DNA from 2 places in the Methylocystis sp. Se48 genome. Region 2 is predicted to be linked to the other one. Evidence: predicted binding sites of a transcription regulator. Region 2 holds the regulator's gene; the other holds the start of a gene.
What was found. Region 2 encodes LexA, which represses DNA repair genes until DNA is damaged. Its sites were predicted from a motif close to TGTTCNNNNTGTGTTCNG; they were not measured.

Region 1: recA (recombinase RecA) is a predicted target of LexA. The motif match lies at 6,774-6,791, and genes of this name have one in related genera.

The regions. Positions count from the first base shown of each region.
Region 1 is NZ_CM149850.1:3,447,687-3,459,182, reverse strand. It holds gene atpD (F0F1 ATP synthase subunit beta) at 1-1,003, shown strand, start outside; gene ACV959_RS16820 (F0F1 ATP synthase subunit epsilon) at 1,116-1,517, shown strand; gene ACV959_RS16815 (cyclic nucleotide-gated ion channel) at 1,514-2,761, opposite strand; gene alaS (alanine--tRNA ligase) at 2,758-5,427, opposite strand; gene recA (recombinase RecA) at 5,622-6,692, opposite strand; gene ACV959_RS16800 (class I SAM-dependent methyltransferase) at 6,820-7,584, opposite strand; gene ACV959_RS16795 (pirin family protein) at 7,703-8,407, opposite strand; partial or broken gene ACV959_RS16790 (nuclear transport factor 2 family protein) at 8,506-8,980, opposite strand; gene ACV959_RS16785 (GNAT family N-acetyltransferase) at 8,977-10,179, opposite strand; gene ACV959_RS16780 (serine hydroxymethyltransferase) at 10,202-11,461, opposite strand.
Region 2 is NZ_CM149850.1:1,124,240-1,135,735, forward strand. It holds gene ACV959_RS05490 (L,D-transpeptidase family protein) at 201-1,373, shown strand; gene lexA (transcriptional repressor LexA) at 1,550-2,263, shown strand; gene ACV959_RS05500 (ComEC/Rec2 family competence protein) at 2,403-4,664, opposite strand; gene ACV959_RS05505 (hypothetical protein) at 4,748-4,954, opposite strand; gene ACV959_RS05510 (DUF2336 domain-containing protein) at 5,097-6,170, shown strand; gene ACV959_RS05515 (DUF1491 family protein) at 6,184-6,525, opposite strand; gene ACV959_RS05520 (peptidoglycan-binding protein) at 6,585-7,271, opposite strand; gene ACV959_RS05525 (sensor histidine kinase) at 7,384-9,249, opposite strand; gene ACV959_RS05530 (hypothetical protein) at 9,470-9,745, shown strand; gene ACV959_RS05535 (hypothetical protein) at 9,920-10,582, shown strand; gene lepA (translation elongation factor 4) at 10,686-11,496, shown strand, end outside.

The sequences.
Region 1 (11,496 bases), 1.4 Mb from region 2:
GGGCGGCAAGATCGGCCTGTTCGGCGGCGCGGGCGTCGGCAAGACCGTGCTCATCATGGAGCTCATCAACAACGTCGCCAAGGCCCACGGCGGCTACTCCGTCTTCGCCGGCGTCGGCGAGCGCACCCGCGAGGGCAACGACCTCTATCACGAGATGATCGAGGGCGGCGTCAACAAGAAGCCCGTCAACGGCTCCGCGGCTGGCTCCAAGGCCGCGCTTGTCTACGGCCAGATGAACGAGCCGCCGGGCGCCCGCGCGCGCGTCGCCCTGACGGGCCTGACCGTCGCCGAGCACTTCCGCGACCAGGGCCAGGACGTGCTCTTCTTCGTCGACAACATCTTCCGCTTCACCCAGGCGGGCTCGGAAGTGTCGGCGCTTCTCGGCCGCATTCCCTCGGCCGTGGGTTATCAGCCGACGCTCGCGACCGACATGGGCGCGCTGCAGGAGCGCATCACCACCACCACCAAGGGCTCGATCACCTCTGTGCAGGCTATTTACGTGCCGGCCGACGACCTGACCGACCCGGCGCCCGCCACCTCCTTCGCCCATCTCGACGCCACGACCGTTCTGTCGCGCTCGATCGCGGAAAAGGGCATCTATCCGGCCGTCGACCCGCTCGACTCGACCTCGCGCATGCTGTCGCCGGCGATTGTCGGCGAGGAGCATTATGAAGTCGCCCGCAAGGTGCAGTCGACCCTTCAGCGCTACAAGTCGCTGCAGGACATCATCGCGATCCTCGGCATGGACGAGCTCTCCGAAGAGGACAAGCTGGTCGTCGCCCGCGCCCGCAAGATCGAGCGCTTCCTGTCGCAGCCCTTCCACGTCGCCGAAGTCTTCACCGGCTCGCCGGGCAAGCTGGTCGCCCTTTCCGATACGATCAAGGGCTTCAAGGGACTCGTCGAGGGCGAATACGATCATCTTCCGGAGGCCGCCTTCTATATGGTGGGCTCCATCGAGGAGGCGATCGAAAAGGCCGCCAAGCTCGCCAAGGAAGCGGCCTGAGCCAATGAAACGCGCGGAGTGGGAAAGCGCCCGCTCCGCATTCGCCAAAAAACTGACGGCCGGGGGAACGCCGGCCAATCGGTTGTGACGTTCAGCGCCGCCGGAGACTGACATGGCCGCTTTCCACTTCGAACTCGTTTCCCCCGAGAAGCTCCTGTTTTCGGGCGACGTCGAAAGCGTGGCGGCGCCCGGCGCAGAGGGCCAGTTCACGGTTCTCAAAGACCATGCGCCAGTGATGACAACGCTGAAGTCCGGGGTGGTCACCGTCGCGGGCGGCGACGGAAAGGTCGAGAAGCTGTTCGTGCGCGGCGGCTTCGCGGACGTCAACGCAGACGGCTTCACGATCCTCGCCGAGCTTGCCGTCCCGCTCGCCGACATCGACCTCGCCAAGCTCGATGGCGACATCAAAGACGCCAGGGAAGATTTGGCCGACGCCAAGAGCGACGAGGCGCGCCGGGTCGCGGCGGAAAAGCTCGCCCAGCTAGAGGAAATGCGGGCCTCCGTCGCCGCCTAGTTTTCCTCTGTCGGCGCACGCGGCGGCAACGGCTCTTCGAGTTCCGCCTCGATGATGTCGCCGCGCTGCTCTTCCGGCGCCAGTTCCGATCGCGTCGCCGCGACCGTCCTGATGGCCTCGCCGATCTCCGGGTTGCGGTTGATCAACGTCTGCAAATCATAGGCGTCGAGGATCAGGAGCTTCGTCGGCTCCGTCGCGCGCACATTGGCCGTTCGCAGCGTCTTGTGTAAGATGGCGATCTCGCCGAAGAACTGTCCAGGCCCCAGCCGCACGGACTCTCCGGGCAGTTCGATCTCCACTTCGCCTTCTGCGATGAAATACATGGATTGCGCCATCTCCCCGCGGCGCACGATTAATGTGCCGGCCGGAACGGATTGCGCGCTGAGATAGCGCATGATTTCCGCAATCGCCGATGCGTTGAGCGTGCGAAAGAGGGGCACGCTTGCGACCATGCTCCAGGTAACGACGAATTCCCGCCGGTGAATTTCCTCCGCGAAGGCTGTGGCGACGATGCCGACCGGAAGGCCTAGCATCACATAGCCCGCGACCATGGTGATCGCGGCGATCATGCGTCCGGCCGGCGTCAAGGGCGTGACGTCGCCGTAACCCACCGTGGTGATCGTAACGATCGCCCACCACATAGCGGCGGGAATCGAGCCGAAATTCTTGGGCTGCGCGTCGTGTTCCGCAAGATGGATGGCGGTCGCGGAAAACAGCACGGCGCCAAATAGCAGAATCGCTGTCGCCAGCAGGGCTTTGCGTTCCGCTTCCATGACCGCCACCAGCGTTCGAATGCCTGCCGAATAGCGCGCGAGCTTGAAAAATCGCAGCAGACGCAAAATCAGCAAAACGCGGAGGTCGGCCGCGAAGAAGAAAGAGAGGTAAACCGGAAGAATCGTCAAGAGATCGACGATCGCGGAGCCGGAAGCGATGAATGCGAACCGCGCGCCTACCGGCGTTCGATCGGAATATGGCGTATGATCCGGCGCGCACCACAATCGCAGCAAATATTCCAGTGTGAAGACGCCGACGGCGAGATATTCGATCGCAAGAAAAACGCGCCGGTATTGCCGCTCATATTCCGGCACCGATTCCAGAACGACCGAAAGAACCGACAGTGCGACGAGCGCAATGAGGGCGCGGTGGAGAATGCGCGTGACGCGGTCATGCGCGCCGCCGTCCAGAACAACATGAACGCGCCGCCTCAGGCGGAAATACCAGTGCCGCCGATCGCTCGCCGTCACGGAGCCGCCTTGTCCCGCAGCGCGCTTTCGACGGCGGCGAGCGCGTCGCCGATCGCGGCTGCGTTGGGGCCGCCCGCCTGGGCGAGGTCGGGCCGACCGCCGCCGCCCTTGCCGCCGAGGGCGACGCTGGCGGCCCGGACGAAATCGACAGCGCTGAATCGTTCCGTCAAGTCCGGCGTGACGCCGACCACGATGCCCGCCTTGCCGTCCGGCGAGGCGCTGGCGATCGCAACCACTCCCGATCCGACGGTCTTCTTGGCCTCGTCGACGAGCGATTTCAAATCCTTCGCGTCGATGCCCTCGACGGCGCGAGCCAGGAGCCGGACGCCGCCAATGTCGCGGGGCTCCCCGCCGACAGAACTCCCGCCCGCGCCGCCCATGGCGAGTTTGCGTTTCGCGTCCGCAAGCTCGCGCTCGAGCTTCTTGCGTTCCTCGATGAGCTGGGCGAGTCGCCCCGGCGCTTCGTCGACCGGGGCGCGCATCAGGGCGGCGACGTCCTGAAGCGCGCGCGCCTGCGAAACGAGATAGGTTCGCGCGCCTTCCGCCGTGCGCGCTTCGATACGGCGCACGCCGGAAGCTACGGCGCTCTCCCCGACAATTGCAATCAGCCCGATGTCGCCGGTGCGCGCGACGTGAGTTCCCCCACAAAGCTCGACGGAAAAGGCGTGACCTGCGCCTGGGCCGGGCCGGCCCATCGCGACGACGCGCACCTCGTCGCCATATTTCTCGCCGAAGAGCGCGCGCGCGCCCGATTGGATCGCCTCTTCCTGCGCCATGACGCGCGTTTCGACCGGCGAATTGTCCTGCACGATCTCATTCGCCAGCGTTTCGACGCGCGCGAGTTCCTCCGCACTCAACGGCTTGGGATGCGTGAAGTCGAAGCGCAGGCGCTCCGGCGCGACGAGGGAGCCCTTCTGGGCGACATGGTCGCCGAGCACCTGCCGCAGCGCCTCATGGAGAATATGCGTCGCGGAATGATTCGCGCGCGCCGCCCGGCGGCGGCCGTGGTCGACCTCGAGCTCAAGCGCCAGTCCGGGAACGATCTCCCCTTCCTCGACCACTCCCTCGTGAACTATCACGTCCCCGAGTTTCTTAAGCGTATTCTCAACGCGAAACCGGACGCCCTTGCCGGCGATGAGGCCGACGTCGCCGACCTGTCCGCCCGACTCGCCATAGAAAGGCGTCTGGTTGAGAATGATCGCCCCGCGATCGCCTTTCTTGAGCGTGAAGGCTTCAGCGCCGTCGTGCACGAGGGCGGTGACGACGCCTTCGCTCTTTTCGCTGTCGTAGCCCAGAAACTCCGTCGCGCCGAGGCGTTCGCGCAGGGCGAACCACAGCGTCTCGGTGGCGGTTTCGCCGGAGCCGGCCCAGGCCTTTCGGGCCTCGGCGCGCTGGCGCTCCATGGCGGCGTCGAAGGCGCTTCTGTCGACGGCGATGCCGCGCGGCCGAAGCGCGTCCTCGGTGAGGTCGAGCGGGAATCCGTAAGTGTCGTAGAGTTTGAAGGCGGTTTCGCCGGAAAATTTGGCGCCGGGCGCGAGGCCGGCGGTCTCTTCGTCGAGAATGGCGAGGCCGCGGGCGAGGGTCGCGCGAAAACGGGTTTCCTCGGTCTTCAGCGTATCGACGATCAGCGCCTGGGCGCGGAGGAGTTCGGGATAGGCCTGCCCCATCTCGGCGACGAGCGTGGGGACGAGGCGCCACATGAGGGGCTCTTTCGCGCCGAGGATCTGCGCGTGGCGCATGGCGCGGCGCATGATGCGTCGCAGAACGTAGCCGCGGCCCTCGTTCGAGGGGGTCACGCCGTCCGCGACCAGGAATGAGGAGGCGCGCAGATGGTCGGCGATGACCCTGTGGCTCGCAGCCCGCGGGCCGGCGACGGGCGCGCCGGTAAATTCGGCGACGGCTCCGGTGAGCGCGCGAAAGAGATCGATGTCGTAATTCGACGTCACGCCCTGGAGCAGCGCGGCGATGCGTTCAAGGCCCATGCCCGTGTCGATCGAGGGGCGGGGCAGGGGCGCGCGCTGGCCGGGGGCGACCTGCTCATATTGCATGAAAACGAGGTTCCAGAATTCGAGGAAGCGGTCGCCGTCCTCGTCCGGACTGCCGGGCGGGCCGCCCGCGAGCGCCTCGCCCTGGTCGTAGAAGATTTCGGAACAGGGGCCGCAGGGGCCGGTGTCGCCCATGCTCCAGAAATTGTCGGAGCTGGCGATGCGAATAATACGGCTGTCGTGGAACCCGGCGATCTTCTTCCAGAGATCGAAAGCCTCGTCGTCGTCGTGATAGACCGTGACGAGGAGGCGATCGACAGGGAGCTTGAATTCGCGGGCGATCAAACCCCAGGCGAGTTCGATCGCGCCTTCCTTGAAATAATCGCCGAAGGAGAAATTCCCAAGCATTTCGAAGAAGGTGTGATGACGGGCGGTGTAGCCGACATTGTCGAGGTCATTGTGCTTGCCGCCGGCGCGCACGCATTTCTGGGCGGAAGCGGCGCGCGCCTGACGGCGCTTCTCCACGCCGGTGAAGACGTTTTTGAACTGGACCATGCCCGCATTGGTGAACATGAGGGTCGGGTCGTTGTGGGGAACGAGAGGCGAGGACGCGACCTTTTCGTGGCCGTTCTTGACGAAGTAGTCGAGGAAGGCGGAACGGATGTGGTTGACGCCACTCATCTCTTTGCGTCTCTCTGGAGCGTGATCGGCAGGTTTCCGATCATCGGGTGAAAACGGCGCCGGGCGCGCGGGCGCTGCGGCGGCGCCGAACGTCCGGGATTGCGGGCGATATGCCAGTCCCGAGGCGTTTCGGCAATGAAAAAGGCCCGGGGAACGGGCCTTTCGCATTTCGTCGCCATGGGAGCGGGTTCCGCTCACTCTGCCGCGTCGTCGTCGTTCCCGGAGTCGAGGATCTTTTCGGCGATGAGACCGGCGTTTTCGCGAATCGCCTGCTCGATGCGCGCCGCCGCTTCCGGGTTTTGGCGGAGAAAGGACTTGGCGTTCTCGCGCCCCTGGCCGAGACGCTGGTTATCGTAGGAGAACCAAGCCCCCGATTTCTCGACGACGCCGGCCTTGACGCCGAGATCGATGAGTTCGCCGACTTTCGAGACGCCCTCGCCATACATGATGTCGAATTCCACCTGCTTGAAAGGCGGCGCCACCTTGTTTTTGACGACCTTCACGCGGGTCTGGTTGCCGATCGCCTCGTCGCGGTCCTTGATCGACCCGACGCGGCGGATGTCGAGGCGCACGGAGGCGTAGAATTTGAGCGCGTTGCCGCCGGTTGTCGTCTCCGGCGAGCCGTACATCACGCCGATCTTCATGCGGATCTGGTTGATGAAGATGACGAGCGTATTGGAACGCGCGATGGAGGCGGTCAGCTTGCGCAACGCCTGGCTCATGAGGCGCGCCTGGAGTCCCGGCTGGACGTCGCCCATCTCGCCCTCGATCTCCGCCCGCGGCGTGAGCGCGGCGACCGAATCGACGACGAGGACGTCGACCGCGCCGGAGCGCACCAGCGTATCGGTGATTTCGAGCGCCTGCTCGCCGGTGTCGGGCTGAGAGATCAGCAACTCGTCGAGATTGACGCCGAGCTTGCGGGCGTAGACGGGATCAAGCGCGTGCTCGGCGTCCACGAAGGCGCAGACCCCGCCCGTCTTCTGGGCCTCCGCGATGACATGGAGCGTCAGCGTCGTCTTGCCCGAGGATTCCGGCCCGTAAATCTCGACGACGCGACCGCGCGGCAGGCCCCCGACGCCAAGCGCGATGTCGAGGCCCAGAGACCCGGTCGAAATGGTCTCGATCTCGACGGCCTTCTGATTCTTGCCGAGCCTCATGATGGACCCTTTTCCAAAGGCCCGTTCGATCTGCGACAGGGCGGCGTCCAGCGCCTTGGTCTTGTCCACGGACGATCCTTCCACGAGGCGGAGATTGGCTTGGCTCACAGCTGACATCCCTTCTGGCACGATTTGGCGGACCGGGGCAACGGCGCTGACCCGATTGTGCATGATTTGTTCTCAATGCCAAGTTCTTTTTTCGTTCTTGCCTTCGGCCTCGCCCGGGCGGCGGCGTTCAGGCCAAGAGGGGCTTCGCGCCGCAGCGCATGTGCAGGGGCGCGCGCAACGGCAGGGCGGGCGGATCGGCGCGCCAGGCCGCGTCGAGTTCCCGCTCGACGAGGCGAAGCGGATCGGCGCCGCGACGGGCCCGATATTTCGTTACGGCGGACCAGGTCGCGAGGAACCGCTTCAGATCGGCGCTCGAATGCGCGATCGGAGCCTCGAAAAGGGGCGCGTCCCGCTCGGCGAAGGGAAAGGGGAGCGTTCTGTAGCCGCCGAAATAGAGTGCGGCGTTCTCGCCCCAAAAGGGGCCGAGCACGTCGTCCTTGAGGTGACGCAAGACGGCGTCGAGCGGTGCGCGGCCGGTCCAGGGCCAGTCGTAGGTCCAGGCGGCGATGATCCCGCCGGGCTTCAGAGCCCGCGCAGCAACACGATAAAATCCGTCGAGATCGAACCAGTGAATCGAACAGGCGCAGGCGACGAGGTCGACTTCCTCCGTCAGACCGACATCGGCCTCGGCGGCGGCGAGGCGATAGTCGATATTGGCGCGCCTCGGGGCGCGAGCGAGCTGGCGGCGATCCGGGTCTGTGGCGACCACCTTGTCGAAATGGCGCGCGAGGCCCAACGCGGCCTGACCGCTGCCGGTTCCGCAATCCCACGCCAGCCCCCGCGCGGGCGCAACGCCCGCGAGCCAGTCGAACAGCGCCCCGGGATAGGGCGGGCGGAAGGCGAAATAGGCGTCCGCGTCGTCGCCGAAATAGAGTGGCGGGCTCGCATCCACGGCGGCGTGGTCTCCGTTTGCGCGACGTTTCGACGCGCGAAACTAAGGATTGGCGGCGGGCCGTCAACCGGAAGCCGGCGGGCGCCGGGGACGTCGATCCCCCGCGCCTGCGGCGTTCCTACATCCCCATGTCGAAAAGCAGCGCCTCGGACTCGCTCCCGCCTTCGCGAAGGAGTTCGCCGTCGCCCGTCGCCGCAAGCCCATCCCCCGCTTCGAGCCGTGCGCCGTTGACCAAGACGTCGCCGCGCGCGACCTGCACCCAGGCGCCGCGTCCCGGCCGCATCTCATGCGCGACGCGCTCGCCCGGCGCGAGCGCCGTCGCATAAACATCTACGTCGCGATGCACCGTGATCGAGCCGTCGCGCCCGTCGCGCGAGGCGACGAGCCGCAGCCGGCCGCGCTTTTCCGCCGGGGCGAAGCGCTTCTGCTCGTAGCCGGGCGCGAGCCCCTCGCGTTCCGGAACGATCCAGATCTGCAGAAAATGGACGGGCGCCTCGTCCGAGGCGTTGTATTCGCTGTGCGTCACGCCCGTTCCGGCGGTCATGCGCTGAACGTCGCCCGGCCGGATCACCGAAGCCGCGCCGAGACTGTCCTTGTGCGCCAGCGCGCCGTCGAGCACATAGGAGACGATCTCCATGTCGCGATGCGGATGGGTCGGGAAGCCGCCGCCGGGGGCGACGCGGTCCTCGTTGATGACGCGCAGCGGGCCGAAACCCATATGCGCCGGGTCGAAATAGCCGCCGAAGGAAAAGCTGTGGCGGCTGTCGAGCCAGCCGAGGCGCGCCGTTCCCCGATCCGCGGATTTTCTGATCGTCGTTTGCATGGCGAACGCTCCCTCTTAGTCTTCTTCCGATAGCGCGGAGATGGCGTTTCGCGCCCCGAGCCGCAAAAGGCGCCGCGTTCTCGCAGCCGAAAGGCGTCTCACAGCCCCAGTTCGGAGAGACCCGGATGGTCCGCGGGACGCGGGCCCGGCGGCCAATGATATTTGCGCTCCGAACTCTCGGATCGGCAGATCGTTGATGCTCGCATAGCGCAAGCGCATGAGGCCGTTTTCGTCGAACTCCCAATTCTCGTTGCCGTAGGACCGGAACCAGTCGCCCGCGTCGTCGCGCCATTCATAGGCGGAGCGCACGGCGATGCGATCGTCCGCAAACGTTCACAGCTCCTTGATGAGCCGGTAGTCGAGTTCGCGCGCCCATTTGCGCTTCAGAAATTCGACGATCTCTGCGCGCCCGGAAGGAAACCCCGCGCGGTTGCGCCAGCGGCTGTCCACCGTATAGGCCAGCGCGACGCGCTCGGGGTCGCGCGTGTTCCAGGCGTCTTCGGCCATGCGCACTTTCCGGATCGCGGTTTCGCGGATGAAGGGCGGCAGCGGCGGGCGTGGGATCTCGCTCATGCGTCAATTTCCTCCCTGCGCTCATGTTCCGGATTGCGAAAGGGCAGCGCGTCCAACTGTTCCCTCATCAGATCGTCGAGCGCCTTTCGCTCGCGCCGGCAGAAATCCGCGACGGCGGCTGCGAAACCCGCATCCGCGAAATCATGCGCCGACCATGTGACGACGGGGCGGTAGCCGCGCGCGAGCTTGTGCTCGCCCTGCGCGCCCGCCTCGACGCGCCTGTAGCCGTGGCGGATGGCGTAGTCGATGGCCTGATAATAACACACCTCGAAATGCAGGAACGGCCGCTCGATCAGCGCGCCCCAGTTGCGGCCGTAAACGGCGTCGTCGCCGAGGAAATTGATCGCCCCCGCGACATAATCCGCGCCCTGCTTCACCATGACGAGCAAAATGCGCTCCGCCATAGCCGCGCCGATGAGATCGAAGAAAGAGCGCGTAAGATAGGGCCGCCCCCATTTGCGCGCGCCCGTGTCCATATAGAAGGCGAAGAAAGCGTCCCAGTGATGGGGCTCGATCTCGGCGCCGATGAGACGCTCGATGGCGAGATCGTCGCCCAGGGCCTCGCGCCTTTCGCGCTTCACGCTCTTGCGCTTGCGGGAGGAGAGCGCGCGCAGGAAATCGTCGAAATTTGCGTAGCCGTCATTAATGAAATGAAACTGCTCGCCCGCGCGCAGCGTGAAGCCCGCGTCGCGCAGCGCCTCGGCGTCGCCTTTCGTCGGATAGGTGACATGAATAGAGGAGGCCTGCGCCGCCCTGCGCAAGCCGCGCAGCGCCGCGATCAAAGCCGTCCGCGCGCCCTCTGGCGCCTCAGGCGCGACGAGAAGACGCCGGCCCGTCACGGGCGTGAAAGGCGCCGCCACCTGAATTTTCGGATAATAGGCGCCGCCCGCCCGCTCATAGGCCTGCGCCCAGCTCCGGTCGAAGACATATTCCCCGAGGCTGTGCGTCTTGAGATAAGCGGGCGCGCAGGCGACGAGGCGGCCGTCATCCTCCACCAGTACATGAACCGGCGACCAGCCCGCGTCCCGCCCCACCGAGCCGGAGCGCTCCAACGCGTTCAGGAAGGCGTGCGCGACGAAGGGATTGAAGCGCTCGCCGTCTTCCTCGGAGAGTGACGCCGGATTGGCGCAGGCGTCCCATGCGGCCGCATCGACCTTGTCGAGCGACTGAACGAAGCGCGCCGTGAATTTTGGAGCCATGACCGCCGCAATTTGTGAGCCCCTAGTAAATAGGAAAAGCCCTGCACAGCGCCAGCACTTCTTCGCGCGTCGCGTCGATTGCCTGCATATCGGCCGGATTGCGCACAATGCGGCCGATCCAAGCGCCGATCCTTTCGAACTCGGTCGCGCCGAATCCCCGTGTCGTCCCGGCGTTGCTCGACAGGCGCAGGCCCGAGGGCGCCTCGGGCGGGCGCGGATCGAAGGGGATCATGTTCTTGTTGACCGCGAGCCCCGCCTGCTCCAGCGCCTTCGCCGCTGTGTCGCCCGTGACGCCGGCTGCGGAGAGATCGACCAGCATCAGACCCATGTCCGTGCCGCCCGTCACGATGCGCAGACCGCGCCGGGCGAGCGCGGCGGCGAGGGCGCGGGCGTTGTCGAGCGCGGCGGCGTTGTAGGCGCGAAACTCCGGCCGCAGCGCCTCGCCCAGGCACGCGGCCTTGCCCGCGACGGCGTGCAGCATCACCGAGCCCTGCACACCGGGGAATACGCCCGCGTTGATGCGCGACGAGAGGCTGTCGTCGTTCCACAGAACCATGCCGCCGCGCGCGCCGCGCAGAGATTTGTAAGTCGTCGTCGTCACGACATGGGCGTGTGGAAAGGGATGCGGATAAAGCCCCGTGGCGACGAGGCCGGCGAAATGCGCCATGTCGACGAGAAGCCAGGCGCCGGCCTCGTCCGCGATGGCGCGCAGCGCCGCGAAGTCGATGGCGCGCGGATAGGCCGAGCCGCCGGCGATGATCATTTTCGGCCGCGTCGCGCGGGCGAGATCGCGGACCTCGTCGAGGTCGATCCGCTCGCTGTCGCGGTTCACGCCATAATGCGTCACGCGATAGTCGCGGCCGGTGAGCGTCGCGGGATGGCCGTGGCTGATATGCCCACCCGCCGCGACATTCATGGAGAGAATGGCGTCGCCGAGTTTCAGCAGGCCCAGAAACACGCCGGCGTTGGCGTTGGAGCCCGAATGCGGCTGCACATTGGCGAAACGGCAGCCGAAGAGCTTTTTCGCCCGCTCGATCGCGAGCGCCTCGACGGCGTCGGCGAATTGCGCGCCGCCATAGTAGCGCGCGTGGGGAGCGCCTTCGACGGTCTTGTTCGTGAGCACGGACCCCTGCGCCGCGAGCACCAGCCGCGAGACGATGTTTTCGGAGGCGATGAGCTCGATCCCGTCGCGCTGGCGCGCGAGCTCGCCGTCGATGGCGACGGCGAGTTCGGGATCGGCTTCGAGGCCTGCGGTGAAATAGCCGGGAGGGGGAAGGGGCATGGGGGGTCCTCTCGGATAATGAAACTAGCTGGATT
Region 2 (11,496 bases):
AATTGGCGAAAATGCGCTGCATTTGTCGCATCCGATGGCGCCACGGACACTTTCTCGTCCCAATTCGAGCCTCTAGTGCTTTGTGGCGGAGAGGGGTCTTTCCACCGCCCGATTAGGAATGCGTTACGTTATTGCGCGCAATATGACGCGCAGTTGCGTAAAAATGCGCGGGCGCTGGGGCGCAGAGGGGAGCTGTGCGCATGAAGTTTCGGGTCTTGAAGCCGGCCGCGGCCGTCGTCGTTTTCGGCGGTCTTGCGCTATCCGCCTGTCAGGACAGCGGCCTCTCCCAACGCGCGCTCGCGCCCATTCCTCCGGAAACGGTCGCGTTGATGGAAAAGATCGGCACGACCAAGGAGGCGCCGGTGCTGATCCGCGCCTACAAGAAGGAGGCGGAGCTCGAAATCTGGAAGATGCGGCCGGACGGGCGCTACGCCTATCTCAAGACCTTCCCCATGTGCCGCTGGTCGGGCCAGCTCGGCCCCAAAACGCGGGAAGGCGACCGTCAGGTGCCGGAGGGCTTCTATACGATCACGCCGGCCCAGATGAACCCGAATTCGGCCTATTATCTGTCGTTCAACGTCGGCTATCCGAACCAGCTCGACAAGGCGCTCGGCCATACGGGCGGCACGATCATGGTCCACGGGGCCTGCTCGTCGGCGGGCTGCTTCTCCATGACCGACGCGCAGATTTCCGAGATTTACGCCATCGCCCGCTCGGCCTTCAATGGCGGCCAACGCGCGATTCAGATGCAATCCTATCCGTTCAAGATGACGGCGGAAAATCTGGCCAAACATCGTCTGGATCCTAATATCGGCTTCTGGAAAAACTTGAAGGAAGGCAACGACCATTTCGAGGTGACGAAGCAGGAGCCAGCGGTGGCGTACTGCGGCCGGCGCTACGTGTTCAACGCTGCGCCCGCGGGCCATATGGATCCGCTTTCGGCCTGTCCGCCGCTCAAGCACGATCCGGAGCTCATCGCGAGCGTGTCGGCCAAAGCCGCGAAGGACGACGAGAAGATCGCCGAATTGGCGTCGAGCGTGAAGCCCGTCCGGCTCGTTTATCAGGACGGCGGCATGCATCCGAGCTTCCTCGCCCGCATCGCCGAAACCAGCCGCCCCGAGGCGCTGCAGCCGCCAATGGAGATCGCGCTCGAGGAGAAGCCGATCCGCCCCGCTGGCAAGGCCACGCAGCTTGCCGCCAAGTCGCCGATCGTGACGATGGCGGCCGCCAAGGCCGCCGCGCAGTCGCGCGAGGCTGAGACATCGACGGTCGCGCAGTCGCTGGCGCCGGACGATCGCCGCGAAATGTCGGCGCTTGCGCCCGACGACAGCCCCACGGCGTCGATCCGCCGCGCGCTCCGCGCGAGCAAGTAGCCGCGCGCGGGCTCCTGCCGAATCCAGGCCGCGCCCCGCAAGAGCGCGGCCTCTTCGCGTAAGCGGCCGTTAACCGCGCCGCGACGATGGGGCTTGCGGAACGCACCGCGAACGTCTATAAATCGTTCATGATTTGTTTGTAGCAGCGAGTCGTGCGGCGCGGGCAGGAACGTGGCATGTTGACCAAAAAGCAGAGCGATCTGCTGCGATTCATTCACGAGCGGCTGAAAGAGTCCGGCGTTCCGCCGTCTTTCGACGAGATGAAGGACGCTCTGGACCTGAGGTCCAAGTCCGGCATTCATCGCCTCATCCTCGCGCTCGAGGAGCGGGGCTTCATTCGCCGCCTTCCCAACCGCGCGCGCGCGCTCGAAGTGCTGCGTCTTCCCGAATCCGCGACGCCGCGGGGCGGAGGGGGCGCGCGCGGCGGCAAATTCGCGCCCGCCGTCATTCAGGGCAATCTCGGCCGCGTCCGGCCGCTGCACGAGCGCGGCGAGGAGGAGAGCAGCCCGCTCGTCGCCATACCCGTCATGGGCCGAATCGCCGCCGGCACGCCCATTTCCGCGATTCAGAGCCGTAGCCATACGATTGCGCTGCCGCCCGACATGCTGTCGGCCGGCGAACATTTCGCGCTCGAGGTGCGCGGCGACTCCATGATCGAGGCCGGCATTCTCGACGGCGATACCGTCGTCATCAAGAAGCAGGACTACGCCGACACGGGCGACATCGTCGTCGCCCTCATCGAGGACGAGGAAGCGACGCTGAAGCGGCTGCGCAAGCGCGGGGCCTCCATCGCCCTCGAAGCGGCGAATCCGGCGTACGAGACCCGCATCTTCGGTCCCGACAAGGTGCGCATTCAGGGTAAACTCGTCAGCCTGCTGCGGAAATATTGACGCCGCGCCGGACGCGGCCAATCCGGCTCCGCATCGCCCGCGCAACGGCGCCCCGCGAGAGCGCTCAGCTCTCTCCGAGGACGTCCGCGAAGCTCCACGTGGGCTTTCCTTTCAGCGGTCTTAGCCAGGCGAGAGCGCTTCACTCCAGCGGCTCCGACAGCTCGGCCGCCTCGTCTTCTTCCTCGTCGGGAAGGGCGGGGCGGCTCGCGGCCGGGGCCGGGCGCGGCGACCAGGGACGATCCTCGTCGACGCCGCGCGCGGCGGTCCAGCGGACGCCGCCGTCTTTCAGGAAACGGAGCGAGACGGAACCCGTTTCCGCGAGCCTGCGCCGGTCGATGACGATTGGGGCGCCGCATCCTTGTGGCGCAGCGAGCGGCGTCACGATGATCGCGGCCCGCGCGCAGTCTTCGGCAAAAGCCGCCGGCGCGGCAACGAGCGAAACGAACCTGCCGTCGAAGGCGCGTCCGACGCAGCCGTAATCGTCGCAGACGACGCCGCTTCGCGCATCCGCCGCGGCGCGGCCGTCCGCGTCGGCCCGCAGCCATTGCTCCGAGGCGAATGCGCCCGGCTTTTTGCCGAGCAGGGCGAGTTCGCCGGAGGGCAGGCGCAAGGCCGCAGCTTCTCCGGTCAGGAGGACGGCAAGGTCGAATCCCGGGCCGTTCGTCGCGCCGAGCAGGCCAAGAAGCGCGAAGGGGATTGCAGTCGCGCGCCAGGCCCATGTCCGCCATAAAACGGCGCAGAGCACCGCCAGCGAGAGGAAGACGATCGCCCAGGGCGCAAAGGCCTTCACATGCAGGCTGGCTCCCGGCGCGCTGGCGATGAGCGTCGCGAGCCAGGTCACGAGGCTGATGCCCATTTCGAGATAGCGCCACACGAAGCCGTCGAGGCCGAAAGGATAGAGCGCGGCGCCGACGAGCGCGCAGGGAATGGCGAAAAACTCGATGATTGCGAGCGTCAGCGGATTGCCGATCAGCACATAGGGGCTCAGTTCATGGAAATCATTCGCCATGAAGGAGGCGGTGGCCGAGGTCGCGCAGAGCGTCGCCACGATCGTCGCGCCCGGCCCGTTCAGGAGACGCTCGACAAGCTCCTCCCTGATTTCGGCGAGGCGGCCCCGCAGACCCGTCCTCGAACCGCCCGCGCGCCGCCGCGCAAGATAATCGCCGCGCAGTTCATAGACGGCGATGAGCGCGGCCACCGCGGCGAAGGAGAGTTGGAAGCTCGCGCCGAGGAGCGCCTCGGGCTCGACGGCGATGATGAAGAAGGCCGCGAGCGCGAGATTGCGCATGGAGAGCGAGGGCCGGTCGAACAGCACGGCCGCGAGCATGATGAGCGTCATCGCCAGCGCGCGCTCCGTGCCCACACGCGACCCCGTGCCGATGTCGTAGAGAACGGCCCCGACGATGGCGAGCGCCGCCGCCCATTTCTTGATCGGATAGTCGAGCGCGAGCGTTTGCGACATCGCCAGGAGCCGCCGCAGGCCAAAGAAGAAAATGCCGGCGACGAGCGTCATCTGCATGCCCGAGATGGTCACGATGTGAAAAATCCCGGCGCGGCGAATCAAATCCTTCGCGTTCTCGGAGAGGAAATCGCGCTTGCCGGTCACCATGGCGGCGGCGATGGCTCCGGCGTCGCCGCCGATCGTTTTGTAGACGCGTCGCGCCAGAGCGTTTCGCATTCGGTCCACGGCGGCGAAAAAACGAAGGGAGAAGGGCGCAGGGTCGGGCGGCGGCATGACCTCGATCCGCCCGAGCGCGGTCCCGACGCCGCCCAGCCGGGCGAAATAGGCGTCGCGTGCGAAATCATAGCCGCCGGGCAGCGCCGCGCGGGCGGGCGGCAGGAGACGGGCCTTCAACGCGATGAAATCGCCCGCCGAGAATTGCGGTTCGCTCCGCGTTGTCAGCCGCACCCGCGCGGGAACGACGTCGGCCGGCAGACCTTCCGCGCTCGCGACGCGCAGAATGAACCGCGCGCCCGCCGGCCGCAGGTCGATCTCCTCGACGAAGCCGGTCAGCTCGCCGACGCCTGGGCGGGGAACGATGGGCGCGGCGACCCGCGCCGCGCGCCAGGCCCCAGAGGCGAATCCGGCGGCGACGAAGGCGAGGGTCAGAAACAGCGCATGGGCCCGCGCATGACGGCGCCAGAACACGGCGAGCGACGCAGCGGCGGCGAGCGCGCCGACGCACAGCGCGAGCGGCGGTTCGCGCTCTGCGGAGAAATAGAGGACGACGCCGGCGCCGGCGGCGACCGCGAGCCACAGGAAGGGCCGCCGAAGCTCGGCTTCCTGCGCATAGGCCGCCTGCAGGGCCCCGGCGATTTTTTGCGCGGGCGGCGCGAGCCAGAGGGCCAGGCCGCCGCCTCGGCCCGCGTCGCGTTCCGCGGCGCGCGTCGCGTCTGTCACCGCAAACTCCCGGCTCGGTGGAGTCGCGCGAGATTAGTGCGATTTTCGATCTGAGGCTACGGTCCCGCTTCAGGCCGGCCGGATCATGCGCGGGCGCGGCTCTTGCGTTTCTTGCCGCCTCGGGGGCCCTGCCCGCGATCGGGCGAGCGCGCGTCGAAGGTTTCCGGCGGCTCGTCCGCGCGCATGTAGCGGACGCCAAGGAAGAACAGGATTTGCGCGTCGCCCGTCGGCGGCTCGCCGTCGCGGCGCGAGGATTTCTCGCGCGTCCGGAAGGCCACGACCTCCCCCATCTCGTCCTCCCCGCGTCGGGCGCGGCCAAAAGTTAAGCGACCTTTTCCTGATTAGGGGTCCGGGAGGGTTAATGTTCCGTCAACGACCCTTTGCTATTTTGAAAGTGCAAGTCGCGTAAAGAGTTTGAGTGAGTGCTCGTCAATGGACTCCGACAAGAGCAGCCGCCGAATCGTCGACGCCTCGCTTCTTCGCGCCATCGTCGACCAGTTCGTCAGACGTCCGACGCATCCGATCGGCGACATCCGGCAATTCGAGCAATTGGCGCTCGGGCTGATCGACATCGTCGATTCGGCTTCCGTCGCGCAGGTCGCGCGTCCGCTCTGCTTCCACGCCGAGACGCCGCCGTCGATCTTCGCCCGCCTGCTCGGGAAAGGCGGGCCCTGCGCCGAGCTTGCGCTCGAATACGCGCCCGCCCTGCCTCGCGCCGAGTTGCAGAAGGCCGCGCTGCAGGGCGCGGCGCCGCTGGCTTGCGCCGTCGCGCGTCGGGCCGACATCGACAGGGATCTGACGATCGCCCTGGCGCATCGCGGGGAACGTGAAGTCCTGCGCGCACTCGCGGGCAACGCCTCGCTCCATTTCGACCCCGCCGCCCGGCGAGTGCTGACGATGGCGGCGCGCGACGACGCGACGTTGGCCCGCATGCTGCTCGACCGCGACGACGTCGACCTCGATCCGGAGCCGCTGTTCCTCGCGGCGACGCGGCTGGAGCGCGCCGGCATAATTCTGAACGCCTGCCGCCGGGCGCTCACGGCCGGAACCCTCGGTTCTCGCCCTGCGCCTCCGGATTTCGTCGCGCGTTTCGAAACGGCGGCTGTCGCGCGCGACCGCGAAGCGATGGCCGATCTCATGGCGAGCGCGCTGGAGTGCCGCAAGGAGCGTCTGCGCGCGATTTTCGCCGACGCTGGCGGCGAGGCGCTGGCTCTGGCGCTTGCAGCGCTGGGCTATGACGCCGACGCCGCGACCCGCGTCTTTCTTTGCGCAAATCCGGCGATCTCGCACGATACGGATCGCGTGCGCGCGCTCGTCGCGCTGGTCCGCTCGACGCCGCAGCGGGCCGCGGCGCAGGTTGTCGTCGCCTTCGCGGGCGCTACGCCGCGGCCCGAGAAGGAGCCGGCGCGCGCCGGAGCCTTGGGCGTAGACAGCTACGCAGCGCGCGGGTGGCGCCGCGTCGTGGCGGCTCCTCCCACCGGCGACTCCACGCGAAAGACGGTATGAGGCGGGGAAGGGTTCAGGCGGCCAGGTCGACGAAGACTCGGCCCTGCCTATCCTCGATCTCGACGATCCACAGATCGGGATCGAACATGATTTCTCGCTTGAGCCTAGCTTCGGCCTCGACCGGATCGAGCCATTCCCCGGCGTGCGCCCGGGCGAAAAGCCTGTCGACGCCCTCGGGCGGCTCCTCGCTCTGCGGCGCGGGGCCATAAACCGCGGCGCGGCCGTCGAGCATGTCGAGCTTGATGAACAGGGCGCCGGCTTCCGCCGCGCCCCGCCGCCGCAACACGGCGACGGCGCCCTGAGTTTCCGCCCGGCGGATGAGGGCGGTCGCGAAAATATCTGAACGGAGACGCATTCAAGACATTTAGGATGAATGCGCCCGCCGTCCAAGACTCTCCTGCTTCCGGGTCGCTCTCACTCCTGCGCGAGACCCGACCGCGCCGCCAGCAGCTTCAGGAGTTTCGGGTTGATCTGGCCCTTCACAGGCAGGCCGTTGTCGCGCTCGAAGTTCTGGATCACCTGACGGGCGCTGGGGTCGAGCTTGCCGTTGGCGTTCACGACATAGCCGAGCCGCTGAAGCGCCCGCTGGGCGAAATAAACGTCCTTGTTGGCCGTCTCGGCCGGAGCCGGGTGCGTCTTGCCGCCGCCGATCAACTGGCCGATCGGATCGCGCGCCGCAACATCGCGCTTTTTCTCCGCCTTGGCGGCTACAGCCTTCGTCGGCCGGGCGGCGGGCGCTTCCGATTTCAGGATTTCCGCCTTGAGCGCCGCCGCATCGGGCTTCGCTTCCGGCTTAACGCCGTTCTTTTGCGCCGCGCGCGGCGCAGGCGCGGGATTCACTGGCTCGGACGCGGCGGGGGTTGCGTCCAGCCGCGCTGCGTCGAGCTGGGTGGGGCGCACGGGCGGCGTCGGCGCTGCGGCCGTCTCGGTCCTCTCGGGCTCCGCCGCCGGCAGGGTCGCGCGGGCGGAAAAGAGCGGCGCCGGATGGCGGCCGTCTTGGAAGAAGAGGGCGTTCATCGGCACGCCGACGAAGGCGAGGCCGCCAATGCCCAAAAGAACCAGCGCGCCCATGCGCTGAAGCCCGAAGACCCGGGCGAGCACGGAGCGCTTTTTTTTCGGCGCGCGGGCGGGGGCGGGGGAAGCCGCGCCGCGGCGCTTTGGCGCGGCGCATTCATCCTGGAAGTCCTGAAACTTCGAAGCGCTGAGCGAGGCGTCACGCAATTTTCTTCACCGTTTCCTTTTCGTGGCCGAAGTCGTCGCCCGGGACGGCCCCGTGGCGCGGGATGGTTTCGATTTTCGCGCAGACGCTTCCCGTCGCCGGAACGCGGCAATCGAGCGGGAGACGCACGGTTACGGACGTGCCCTTCTTCGGCGCGCTCTCCACCGTGATCGTCCCGCCGTGCAGGCCGACGAGTCCGCGTACGACCGAAAGGCCGAGGCCGGTGCCTTCATATTCCCGATCATGCGAGGCGCTCGCCTGGAAGAAGGGGTCGCCGAGACGGACGAGATCCTGAGCCGCAATGCCGATGCCCGTGTCGGATACGGTGATCGCCAGGCGGTTGCCATCGGGTTCGAGGCGCACGCGCACCCGTCCGCCCGCAGGCGTGAATTTCACCGCGTTGGACAGAAGATTCAGGAGAATTTGCTTGCAGGCGCGCTTGTCCGCGACGAGCTCCTCGACGTCGCGGCGATAATCGCGCAGAAGCGTCACGCCGCCCTGGTCGGCCTTGATCTGGACCATGTCGCAGCTCTGGTCGACGAGCGCGGGCAGAGAGAAGGGCTCCGGGAAAATCTGCATGGAGCCGGCGTCGATTTTCGACATGTCGAGGATCGTGTTGACGACTTCGAGCAGATGGTGGCCCGAATTGCTGATGATCCCCGCGTATTCGCGCTGTTTGGCGGGATCGGTCGGCGCGAGATCGGGGTTCGCCAGCATTTCCGAAAAGCCGATGATGGCGTTGAGCGGCGTGCGCAGCTCATGGCTGACATTGGCGAGGAAACGCGTCTTGCTCGCGGTCGCGCGTTCGCTCTCGGCGCGGGCCGCCGCTATGGCCTCCTCGGCGCGCTTCTCGGCGGTCACGTCGCGAAGGATGCAGACGACCGGCAATAGGGCTTCCGCGGCCGTCGGATCGTCGCCCAGTTCGTCAGAGACCGCTTGCGCGAGGCACATGCGCGCGTCGAAATAATTGAAGACCGGCTCGACATATTTGCCTGACGCCGACGGCGCGAGGCTAACCTGCACGCGCAGCACGGTCGTGAGCGGCGCGCGCTTCTCGAAGGCGTCCGAGACGAGTTTGAGGAACGCCGGACGGTCCGCGATGTGGACGCGCTGGAAAAAGCCGCGTCCCGCGAGATCGCGCTGGTCGAGTCCGTAGGCCTTGTGCGTGTCGCCGACGACCGATGCGACGGCTCCGGTGCGGTCGAGGTGAAGAACGATGTCGCCGATCGCTTCGGTGAGGAGGCGCAGGTCGCGCGCATTGGCGGCGTCGGAGCGCATGCGGGCGCGCTCCGCGCGGATCGCGCAAATCGCGACGACGCCGACATAAAGCAGCAGCGGGGCCGTGAGAATCGCTAGACTGGCCGAGCGTTCCAGAACCGCGAAATCCGGGGCGCGAACATCGGGGCCGGCGGTCAGCGCGAGAAGATCGATCGTCGCCGCCTGAATGACGAAGATCATCACGATCTCCGGCGTCAGCGCCGCCTCGACGAGCGCGATCGCGAGCAGGGCGATCGAGATGGTCTCATAGCCTTCCGTGAGTCCGTGAACGGCCAGCGCCATCGCGAGCCATCCGAAGATCGACACGCTCTGGGCGAGGCGCAGATTGCCCGTGCGCGCGAGAATGGCGACCGAGATCAGCGGAATTTGCGCAAGGAGGAAAAGCAGGCTTTGATACGCCGTCGGCGACCCGTAAAGAAAAAGCCAGATCGGCGCGCCGAGAAGCACGCAGGCGGCGACCACGAGACGCGGCAAAATGAAAAAGCGATGGCGCGCCGCGTCGAGAGGGCGCGCCGCAGCGCTTTCATGGATCAGAGCATCGATCCAAGGCGCCGGCCGGTCGAATGATGCAAAGTTACGCAAATCACACGCTCCTGATTGCAGGAATCGTGTCAGACCTATCTTAAGTGTCTGCTAAACGCGCGGCGCCGTGCGCGATTTTCGGTCCGCGCCGGGGCGCTGATGGTTTGCGTTTCCTTTTCGCGACGCGCGGAATTCGGCGCATTGGAATTTACGAACGCGCAACTTCGACGCGCGAAAACCGCCGGATGCGGGCGCCGCCGCGCCCGGCCGGAGTCGCGCCGTGGGTTTCCTGCTGAAATGCTTCCTCTGCATCGCGGCCGTTCTCATTGCGCTGCAATGGCGGGGAGGCGAGTCCGGCGCGCCGTCGGCGCCGCCGAGAACGCGCGCCGCCGCCCCGCAGCCGCCCCGTCGCCCGCAAATCGAGGAGGCCGCCCGCGGCCTTGCGGCAAGCGGCGCGGAGGCGCTCATGTCGGCGGCGCGCGACCGCTGCCTGTCCGCGCCACGCGAATGCTCCGCCGCGCTGCAAAAATTGCAGGGCGCGACTTGGGGCCGCTAGCCGCAGTCCCGGGGCCAAGTCGTTCCAGAACCGGACATTTTTGCCTAAATGGAAAATTAACTCTAAACATGCAAAGGGTTGGTCAGCGTTTCCGAGGCCGAACCGCTACCCACGCCCATCCCCCAAAGCGCCCCTTGCGCGCTTCGCACCGATCCCAGCTTGAAGGAGACGGTCATGTCCGACGAAACCGTTCCGCCGCAGCCTGAAGACGCGTTTGGCCGCGCGGAAATCGAGAGCCTGCAGGAGCAGTTGAAGGCCGCCAAGGCCGAGCGCGACCGCCAGATTTTCGAGAAGACGGAGATCGTCGCCAAGGCCAACGCCTGCGCCAAGGAGCGCGACGATCTGAAAGAGCAACTCGCCTCGGTTCTTTCCGAGCGCGACAAGATGATTGGCGACGTCGTGGCCGATCACGACAAGATTGTCGCCGACATTTCCTCCCAGCGCGACGCCCTCGCCAAGGAGAAGGCCGCCGTGGAGGCCTCCCTGCAGGACGCGACGCGCCGGGCGGAGGAGGCGGAGCGCCGCGCCGCGGAGGCCGCAGCCGAAATTCAGCGCCTGCGCGGCGTCATCGCCGCCGGCCCCTCGAGCGATCCGCTCGAGCTGCTACTGGCGGTCCTGGCCGAAAAGACCAAGGCCGCCGTCGCCTGGCTCCGCGCCAGGATCCCGGCCGACAGCCCGCTTCTGCCGTGGTTCGACAAGACAGTCGACGCCGTGACCAGAATCGGCTGCATGGCCGTCAAGCTGACGAAGGAGTTCATCGTCTGGGCGACGCCGCGCGTGCTCGAACTCTCCAAGCGGACGGTGGCCAAGGTCGAGGAGATGCTGGCCAAGAAATAGGCGTCTTCCGCCCCTTGCGGGCCGGCCGGACCTTACCGTTTGCGGGCGCGGTTGGTTAACCGCGCCCTTTCTTTTGGAGCCGGGCGCTGCTATCCGAGGCGCCATGAGCGCCCCCCACAAATTCGACAACATCCGCAATTTCTCGATCGTCGCCCATATCGACCACGGCAAGTCGACTCTGGCCGACCGGCTGATCCAGGAGACCGGCGCGCTCGCCGCGCGCGAGATGGTCGAGCAGGTGCTCGATTCGATGGACATCGAACGCGAGCGCGGCATCACCATCAAGGCCCAGACCGTGCGCCTGCACTACCGGGCGAAGGACGGAAAAGACTATATCCTCAACCTGATGGACACGCCCGGCCACGTCGACTTCGCCTATGAGGTCTCGCGGTCGCTGAAGGCCTGCGAGGGCTCGCTGCTCGTGGTCGACGCCTCTCAGGGCGTGGAGGCGCAGACGCTCGCCAATGTCTATCAGGCGATCGACGCGGGACACGAGATCGTGCCCGTGCTCAACAAGATCGACCTGCCGGCCGCCGAGCCCGACCGCATCAAGGAGCAGATCGAGGAGGTCATCGGCCTCGACGCCTCCGACGCCGTGCTCATCTCGGCCAAGACCGGCATCGGCATCCCGGACGTGCTGGAGGCGATCGTCACCCGCCTGCCGCCGCCCAGGGGCGACGAAAAGGCCCCGCTCAAGGCGCTGCTGGTCGATAGCTGGTACGACGCCTATCTCGGCGTGGTCGTCCTGGTGCGCATTTTCGACGGCACGCTGAAGAAGGGCCAGAAAATCCAGATGATGGGCACAGGCGCCCATTACGAGGTGGACAAGATCGGCGTCTTCCGGCCCAAGATGCAGGACGTCGCTGAGCTCGGCCCCGGCGAGGTGGGGTTCATCACCGCGCAGATCAAGCAGG